DNA from 2 places in the Ureibacillus thermosphaericus genome. Region 1 is predicted to be linked to the other one. Evidence: riboswitches for the same ligand, from Rfam matches in the RefSeq annotation. Region 1 holds a riboswitch; the other holds the start of a gene.
What was found. Region 1 has a riboswitch for FMN ahead of ribE (riboflavin synthase). Riboswitches for the same ligand answer to the same signal wherever they lie in the genome.
Positions count from the first base shown of each region.

Region 2: it holds a riboswitch for FMN, as region 1 does, so the genes downstream of both, UtA1_RS09125 (ECF transporter S component) here and ribE (riboflavin synthase) in region 1, are expected to answer to the same signal.

Region 1 is NZ_AP018335.1:3,373,224-3,377,861, forward strand. It holds gene UtA1_RS16335 (polysaccharide deacetylase family protein) at 1-326, shown strand, start outside; gene UtA1_RS18100 (MbeD/MobD family mobilization/exclusion protein) at 433-570, opposite strand; gene ribH (6,7-dimethyl-8-ribityllumazine synthase) at 747-1,214, opposite strand; gene UtA1_RS16350 (bifunctional 3,4-dihydroxy-2-butanone-4-phosphate synthase/GTP cyclohydrolase II) at 1,259-2,446, opposite strand; gene ribE (riboflavin synthase) at 2,461-3,105, opposite strand; FMN riboswitch at 3,331-3,465, opposite strand; gene rlmD (23S rRNA (uracil(1939)-C(5))-methyltransferase RlmD) at 3,621-4,638, shown strand, end outside.
Region 2 is NZ_AP018335.1:1,892,151-1,896,788, reverse strand. It holds gene UtA1_RS09130 (IS4 family transposase) at 1-986, opposite strand, end outside; gene UtA1_RS09125 (ECF transporter S component) at 1,270-1,851, opposite strand; FMN riboswitch at 2,080-2,214, opposite strand; gene tnpB (IS200/IS605 family element RNA-guided endonuclease TnpB) at 2,391-3,461, opposite strand; gene tnpA (IS200/IS605 family transposase) at 3,463-3,864, opposite strand; partial or broken gene UtA1_RS17160 (response regulator) at 3,997-4,267, opposite strand; gene UtA1_RS09105 (hypothetical protein) at 4,367-4,638, opposite strand, start outside.

The sequences.
Region 1 (4,638 bases):
ATTATGTTCGACCACCTGAAGGAATTTTTAGTACTGAATTGTTAGAAATAGGCAATGAAAATGGCTATACCCACATCTTTTGGTCCATTGCTTTCAGAGATTGGGATACCGATCAAAAGAAAGGTGCAGATTACGCATACAACGAGTTAATCAGTCAGCTGCATCCCGGAGCTATTATATTAATGCATACGGTTGCTGAACATAATGCTGATGCATTGCCGGATTTTATAAAAGAAGCGAAAAAACAGGGTTATACTTTTGGAACTTTGGACGATCTTGTATTTGATCATTTAGTTGATGATTATTTATGGGGGAAAGCTTCTTAATATAATTTGTGGAACCCATTTTAAAATGGGTTCCTTTTACAATGCTTGCTTGTGCAGATAATTTCTTTACTTGTGCGGATACAACTTCTGCATGAGCAGATAAACATCACACTTGTGCACTAAGCTCCCCTGTTTGTGTGGATAACTCTTCTACTTGTGCGGATAAACATAGTACTCGTGCACTTAAATTCCTTTCTTGTGAGGATACAACTCCTGCTTGTGTAAATAAACCTTGCTTGTGCAGTTACCTCCACCGCTAATGCGTATACAACCCCTTCTCTTGCAGATAACTCTTCCACTTGTGCAAATGCAACTTCTGCTCGTGCAAATACCCTCAACTTTAGCAATAAAATCCTTCAACTTATACCTATTTAAAAAAGCTGCCTAGAAAGTTTTCCTCTCCAAACAGCTTTTCATCTATTATTTAAACATCTTTTTCAAATTCGCCATTTCAATCGCAGAAACAGCTGCATCATAACCTTTATTTCCAGCTTTTGTTCCAGCGCGTTCAATCGCTTGTTCAAGATTTTCCGTTGTAACAATTCCGAAAATGACTGGCACATTTGTTTGCAGAGAAACTTGTGCAATGCCTTTTGCTGCTTCATTACATACATAATCGTAATGAGTTGTAGAACCACGAATAACCGTTCCTAAACCGATTACCGCATCATACTCGCCAGTTTCAGCCATTTGTTTTGCAATAAACGGTATTTCAAAAGCACCCGGTACCCATGCCACATCAATATTTTCTTCATCCACTCCATGGCGCTTCAATCCATCCATTGCGCTATCTAGCAATTTACTTGTAATAAATTCGTTAAATCTTCCTACTACAATGCCAATTTTCAGCCCTGTTCCAACTAAATTTGCTTCAAATATTTTTCCCATTTCCAACTACTCCCTCTTCTAAAATGTAAATACAATATCTTTGTTTAAATAAAATGATGCATTTTTTCTCTTTTTGTTTTTAAATAAAAAGCATTAGCATTATTCGGTTCGATTTTAATTGGCACACGTTCCACAACTTGGATGCCATATTTCTCGATACCTTCAATTTTTTCTGGATTGTTCGTCATTAATCGAATTTTTGTAATGCCTAAGTCTTTTAACATTTGTGCACTTAATGCATAATCTCTCAACTCTGCAGGAAACCCAAGTTTCAGATTGGCTTCAACCGTATCAAAACCTTGTTCCTGTAATGCATATGCTTTGAGCTTATTAATTAATCCGATGCCGCGTCCTTCTTGTTGCATATATAATAGAACGCCTTTTCCTTCCTTCTCTATCATCTCTAATGACTTTTCTAACTGTGGACCACAATCGCAACGTTTTGAATGAAAAACATCTCCCGTTAAACAAGCTGAATGAATTCGTACAAGCGGTGTTTCTCCTTCATGGATATCCCCTTTTACTAAAGCCACATGTTCCAATCCATCAACATCATTTTCATAACCAATCATTCGAAAATTTCCGAATGTTGTCGGCATATTTACTGATGCTGCCCGACTTACAACCACTTCATTTCGGAAACGATAACGAACTAATTCCTCAATTGAAATAATTTTTAAATCATGTACTTTTGCGAATTTCAATAAATCATCGAGGCGAGACATTTTTCCGTCATCCCCCATAATTTCGCAAATCACACCCGCAGGAAATGATCCTGCAATCCTAGCTAGATCAACTGCAGCCTCTGTATGCCCTTGTCTTTCCAATACTCCATTTTTCTTGGCGATAAGCGGAAAAACATGTCCTGGTCTGCGAAAATCTTCTTTTTTCGCATCATCATCTATCATTTTTAAAATCGTTGTTGAACGCTCATATGCACTAATGCCTGTTGTCGTGCTAATATGGTCGATACTAACGGTAAATGCTGTTTGATGATTGTCTGTATTATTTGCAACCATTGTATGTAAATCCAATTTTTTTGCCAATTCTTCTGTGATGGGCGTACAAATTAAACCTCGGCCGTATGTCGCCATAAAATTGATGGTCTCTGGTGTTGCATGCTCTGCTAAAGCCACTAAATCCCCTTCGTTTTCCCGATTTTCATCATCCACAACGATGATGGTTTTCCCCTTTTTCAAATCTTCAATTGCTTCCTCGATTGTGTTCAACATTAAAACCACCATCCTTAAAATCCATTTTGAGTTAAAAATTCTAACGTAATTTTTGATTCTTCTTTTTGATTGATTTTCTTTAAATGATGTAACACGTATTTTCCCAACATATCCGTCTCAATATTCACTTGATCGCCAATCCCTTTCATTCCTAAAATCGTTTCTGAATACGTATGAGGAATGAGAGAAATTGTGACGCTTGTATCACTAACTCCAAAAATCGTCAAACTTGTCCCGTCAATCGTAATGGATCCTTTAGGAATACATTGTTCTAACAGTTCTTTCGGCATCTCAATTTCGTAATACACTGCATTGGATACCGGCTTTTTGCTGCGAATCGTTCCTACTCCATCCACATGACCCGACACCATATGGCCACCAAAACGTCCACCAGCTGCCATTGCCCTTTCTAAATTGACATAGTCTCCTTTTTTTAACTGATGAATCGTTGTGGCTTTTACAGTTTCCGGCATGACATCTACCGTCATTTCATCTTTTGTTAAATGAGTAACTGTTAGACAAACGCCATTGACAGCAATACTGTCTCCTAAAGACGCATCTGACACAATTTTTGGAGAATGAATAACGATTTTCATACTTTTTTCGTCTTTTTGAATAGCAGTGACAATTCCTTTGTCTTCAATTAAGCCAGTAAACATGTAAATCCCCCTCATTCTTTTAATAAAAGCAAAAACCCCATTAAGCGAAAACTTAACGGGGTTGGGAGAATGATGAATTTTTAGGCATGACAAAAAAGCCTGTGTACAGGCAAATTTTTCACGTATACCTAAATAAAAACTCCCGCTTATATGCGGGAGATAGAATGTAAAAAAGGGTATACTAAACTAGCCCATTAACTAACGATTAATGGGTATTTTTTACAAACCATCCTTCTCCCATCCAGACTTTCACTGTCGGCTTTGGATTCTCACCAAATCCTGCTCCAAAAGAGCTCGCGGGCTTAGAAGCATTGCTTCATCACCGCCGATTGGGAATTTCACCCGACCCCGAAGGATATAAAAATATTTAATTATCTATAACAATAACACTTATTTCGGAGAAAATCCACATAATCAACTTGATTTATTATCTTGCACTAATCATACATATGCAATTTTACCTATCCTTATTCGATTGCTATAATATTTGAAGATTGAATAAAGGACGTGAAATGATGTCTGAAAAAGTGCAAATCGAAATCGGTCAAAAATTTCCATTAACAATTAAACGACTTGGAATCAATGGTGAAGGTGTCGGCTTTTTCAAGCGGAATGTTGTATTCGTAAAAGGAGCACTTCCTGGTGAAGTCGTCACAGCAAAAGTTTCAAAAATCCATAAAAATTTTGCGGAGGCGGAAATTGTGCGAATTAGAGAAACTTCAAAAAATCGCATAACCCCTCCATGCAAAATTTATGAGCAATGTGGGGGATGCCAATTACAACACTTATCATACGAAGGACAATTAAAAGAAAAGCGTGATATCGTTATTCAAGCTTTAGAAAAATATGTACCACAGATTGCTGAAAATGCAGAAATACGTATTACTATTGGAATGGACAATCCATGGCATTATCGAAATAAAAGCTCTTTCCAGGTACGAAAAAATGGTAGCTATGTTTCTGCCGGATTGTTCGTCGAAGGCACGAATAAACTCTTAAATATCAATGATTGCATCGTACAACATCCTATAACAACAAAAATTACTGTCGGCATTCGAAAGCTTTTACAAAAACTGAACATTCCAATCTATGATGGAAAATCAAAAGGAATTGTTCGCACCATTGTCGTTCGTACAGGTATTCAAACAGGAGAAACACAAGTATGCCTTGTTACGACGAAAAAAGAAATTCCTAAAAAAGCGGAATTAATACAAGGCATAAAAAATTTGGATTCAAGCATTGTTTCCATCACTCAAAATATCAACCCTTCAAAAACTTCCTTGATTTTTGGGGATGATACCATTGTACTTGATGGCAAAGAGACGATACACGAAAAATTAGGAGAACTTGCTTTTGATTTATCTTCCCGCGCATTTTTCCAACTCAATCCAAAACAAACTGTTGTTTTATATGATGAAATCAAAAAAGCCGCGGGGTTAACTGGCAAAGAAACAGTTGTAGATGCCTATTGTGGTGTCGGAACTATCGGTTTATGGCTTGCAAAAGATGCAAAAGAAGTACGTGGAATGGATA
Region 2 (4,638 bases), 1.5 Mb from region 1:
AAGCAATACGTGATAAGGGCTAAGAAAATTTGATTTTGAATAGCTGTTTCACTCATTCCATAAAAGTGCTTAATTTCTACGTGTTGCTTGAGCCATTTGAAAAAGAGTTCAATAGCCCAGCGAGATCGGTAAATATCACTTATCTCTTCTGGTTTTAAATCAAATCGGTTGGTGATGAAACGAAGTAAGTTCCCTTTTGTGTCCATAACTTCTAGTAGACGAAAGACATTTTCAGTACGATTTTGTGTGGTACCAATGTAGACCATTTTATCGGATAGAACGTGACAATCATCAGGAAGTGAAAATGTATAGACTTCACGAATGACTGCGTTTTTCTTCAGTCTTGAAACGAAGAAATAGCCATCATCTGTCATCCGATCAAAACGTTCATAGTCCACATAACCGCGGTCAAACACATACATGGCTTCTTTATCATCCACTAGGACTTCGAGTTGATTTCGGTCATGTTCTTTTGCTGTCGTAATCACTGCTTTTTCAGGATAGACGGTGTCTTTATCCATGAAAACGAGCCGTAAGTGTAGCTTTACACCAGCTTTTGTTTTACGAAATTTTGCCCATTTATAATTGGTCAAATTCAACGGGAGTGTACTTGAATCAATGATTTTCAGTGGCATATTCTTTCCGGTTTTATAATGGTACCGTTGAATTTTCCAAACAAGATCCAAGAACAAATTTGCAAGAATTAGTGGGTTGATCTGATTGTTTTTTCGGGATAGCTGAGAGGCACTTATCGATTCAAATCCGAGTGCTTTTTGAAGATCTTCGTCTACAAGTGCATCACTCATTTCCTCTAAGCTCTTAAATTCGAGCAGCTGGGCTACCAATAAAAGTTTAATATAGGCTTCTGTTGTCAGCTTTTTTGTGTAATAGTCCTGTTTCAATTCTTTGACTTGTTCGCTAAGTTTTTGAATATTTATGGGTGAAACCCATTTACCAAATGATGAAATTAGTGTATTCTTGTCCATAACGTTTATCCTTTACGATTGGATTTGGACAGGAACCACCTGTACTTCCATTGTAAAGGATTTTTTTGTTTCGAAATCAATAAAAAATTGAACATTCTTAGTATTTTGAATCATCAGATTTAATTAGTGCAATGCTAGTGAAACAATATAAACTTTCTATAATATTGATCGAACAGAAATATAATGTAAGTAATCATACAATTCCTTCAAAAGGGTATTCGTAATTTACTCAAAATAAAAGAGGTTTGCACAAAACAGCAAACCCCTAATAATCTATGTTCTATTATTGTTTTTGCAATAAATATTGTGCTCTTTGATTTTCAATCCAATTTCTCATCGTTCTAAATAACATCAATACTAACACCATCAACAAAATACCTTTGATAATATTAAATGGCAAAATTCCTAGAACGATAGTTTCTTTTACATCAAATGTACCCATTCCTAAGAAATATGTGTACATTGGCAGGAAAGCAACATAGTTTAATATGCTCATGCCAATTGACATCGTAAATGTTCCAGCTATCAGTCCAAAGATTAACCCTTTTACTGAATTAGTTCTTTTATATACATAGTAAACTGGCATGATAAACAAGATCCCTGTTGCAAAGTTTGCCATATGTCCCACTGGCACCCCAGTAGGAGCACCCATAAATAGCCAATTCAAGATATTTTTAATGAATTCAACTAAAATTCCTGCAACAGGTCCCATCGTAATTGCCGCAATCAATGCAGGAACATCACTAAAATCAATCTCTAAAAATACCGGAAAATACGGTAATGGAAAATTTAAAAACATTAAAATAAATGAAATACTCGATAGCATTGCGATTGTTACAAAAGAACGCAATTTCATTTTGTTCATTAGCACTCTCTCCTCTTTGCTGATTCAACTCGCAAGAAGAAAGGCACATAGTCGACTTCGTTAAAAATTAAAATCCCTTATGCCAAACTAGCATAAGGGAGAAAACGGGTACACGAAAAGTTATACATGACAAAAAGAGAATAGGAAAATAGTGCGTTGGATTAATACAAAAATTTCCAACACAATAATTGCCACGTGTCTGCGTTACATAACGAAAAACGACCGTACCTTCATCTTCTCCCATCCAGACTATACTGTCGGCTTTGGAATCTCACCAAATCCTGCTCAAAAAGAGCTCGCGGGCTTAAGAACAACCGTTCTAATACCGCCGGTCGGGAATCTCACCCTGCCCCGAAGATGAATCATTATTTTATTATTAACTTAGTAATATTATAGGAGTATTCCGAGTATTTGTAAAGGAATTAATATGAAGTAGTGAACTACCCCCCACCTATAGAGGTGGTGGCTTCGTGGTCAAGGTAACTTCTGTTACCAGATTACCCACGCTCAAAGGGCTGTTCCTTCCCCTGTTTTACCACCTACATGGCTAATTTTAGTAAGTTCTTTGATGCATTTATATCTCTATCATGGATAGTGCCACAGTTTGGGCACTTCCATTCTCTTAATGCTAAATTCTTTACTTCTACATTTTTATATCCACATTCACTACATATTTGACTTGATGCATAGTTTTGTGGTGCTATTATTATTTCTCTACCATACCAGTTAGCTTTGTATTCTAACATCTTTCTAAATTCTGACCATGAAACTTCACTTATTGCTTTTGCTAATCTGTGATTTTGTTGCATATTCTTTACCTTTAAGTCCTCCAAAACTATAACTTGGTTTTCGTTTATAATTTTAGAGGATAACTTGTGTAAAAAATCTTTCCTTTGATTTGCTATTTTCTCATGTAGTTTCGCAAGGTGTAACCTTGTTTTTTCATAATTCTTACCATGTTTTTGTTTTCTTGATAAATCCCTTTGGACTTTCTTTATTCTCTTTTCAGTTCTTCTTAACCATTTAGGATTTTCTATCTTTGTACCATCTGATAATACTAAAAAATCCTTTAATCCTAAATCTATTCCTACTTTTTTATCTGTGTTAGGTAATTTTTCTATTTCAGTTTCTACAAGTATTGAAGCATAATATTTACCTGTAGGTGTTTTTGATATTGTTACTGATTTTATTTTACCTTCAAACAATCTATGTTGTTTTATTTTTATCATAGTTTTTACTTTTGGTATTTTAAGATGACCATTTATAATTGCCACTGTACCATTTTGATTGTTTGTTGTATAAGATTGATAACCCTTCTTTTTCTTGAATTTAGGAAAGCCTACTTTTTTATCTCTGAAAAAGTTTTTATATGCTTTTTCTAAATTTATTTGTGCATTAGCAAGAGCAAGACTATCTGCTTCCTTTAGAAAAGGAAACTCTTTTTTATACTGCGCAGGTGTATTTTTTAGCATTTTTCCTGTTTGTTTATAATGCTCTATTTTGTCATAAAGCATTTTGTTATATATAAACCTTACACACCCAAATACTTTTGATAGATATTCTTCTTGTTCTTTAGTTGGATATATTCTGTATTTATATGCTCGAAGCATATTATCCTTTCTCTCCTTGACTTTCAATATATCCTTTTATTATTTCAATTGGCGCACCGCCTGTTGTTAGTAAACAATAACTTCTTGACCAAAAATATTCTTTCCACAATTGTTCTTTTATTTTAGGATATTCTTTTTTAATCAATCTTGATGAAGCACTTTTATAAGCATTTATAAATTTTGACAATTCACTATTCGGATGTGCTTTGAACAATATATGAACATGGTCTTTATCATGATTCCATTCTTGTAATGTAATATTATAATTGTCTTGTATTTTTTCAAATATCTCTTTTAGTCTGTTAGATATAATATCATCAATAACTTTTCTTCTATATTTTGTTACTAAAACAAGATGATAATACAACAAGAATACTGAATGGTTATTATTATCCAAAATCATTGATATATCACAACTCCTTCCTCTAATACTGATTAGACAGTATTAGGAAAGAATTGTCAAGCGACATTCATCACCCACTTATAGAAGTGGGCGACTTCTGTCGTTGATTAGGTTAAAACAATCATTCTTTATTATTATATAATCATCAGCTCCTAGTCCAAGCCCAAGCAAACGATCCTCATCTTCTCCTCTTGCCGTTGAAAAAATAACAGGTATATTCGAATATTGGCGAATGGTCGATAAGATAGAATCCATCGCCATCTGGCAACATCACATCTAAAATTGCTAGATCAGGCTTAATCAATTGAATCATTTGCTTTGCTTCTTCACAGTTTGTTGCTTGATAAATACGCTGAAACTGCAAAATGGGAGTTAATGATATTATTGCGACAGAGGCACTCACCCCGGCACTCCAATCAATTTTTAAATATATAAAAATATATGATCCCGGCATTTCTAATACTTCTTCTCAATCAATTTCAAAATACCCAAATGGAAAACTTTATCTATTTTCTAATACAGTATATGGCAACTCATTCGGTCCAACTGGAATTGGCAACGGTTTTGTAAAATCGAAACCTTCCCATTCTGTTTGTACAATGTTTTTAAATTGTACCGATTTATTAAATCCAGCTGCTGTTAATAACATCGCTTCAATCATTTGCATCGCTTCCACTTGATTATACTCAAATAAATCTAAGCGATTTTTAAATGTAATTATTACTACATCATGATTGACAGATACGGAATAATCAGCATTGGGTAAAATCACTG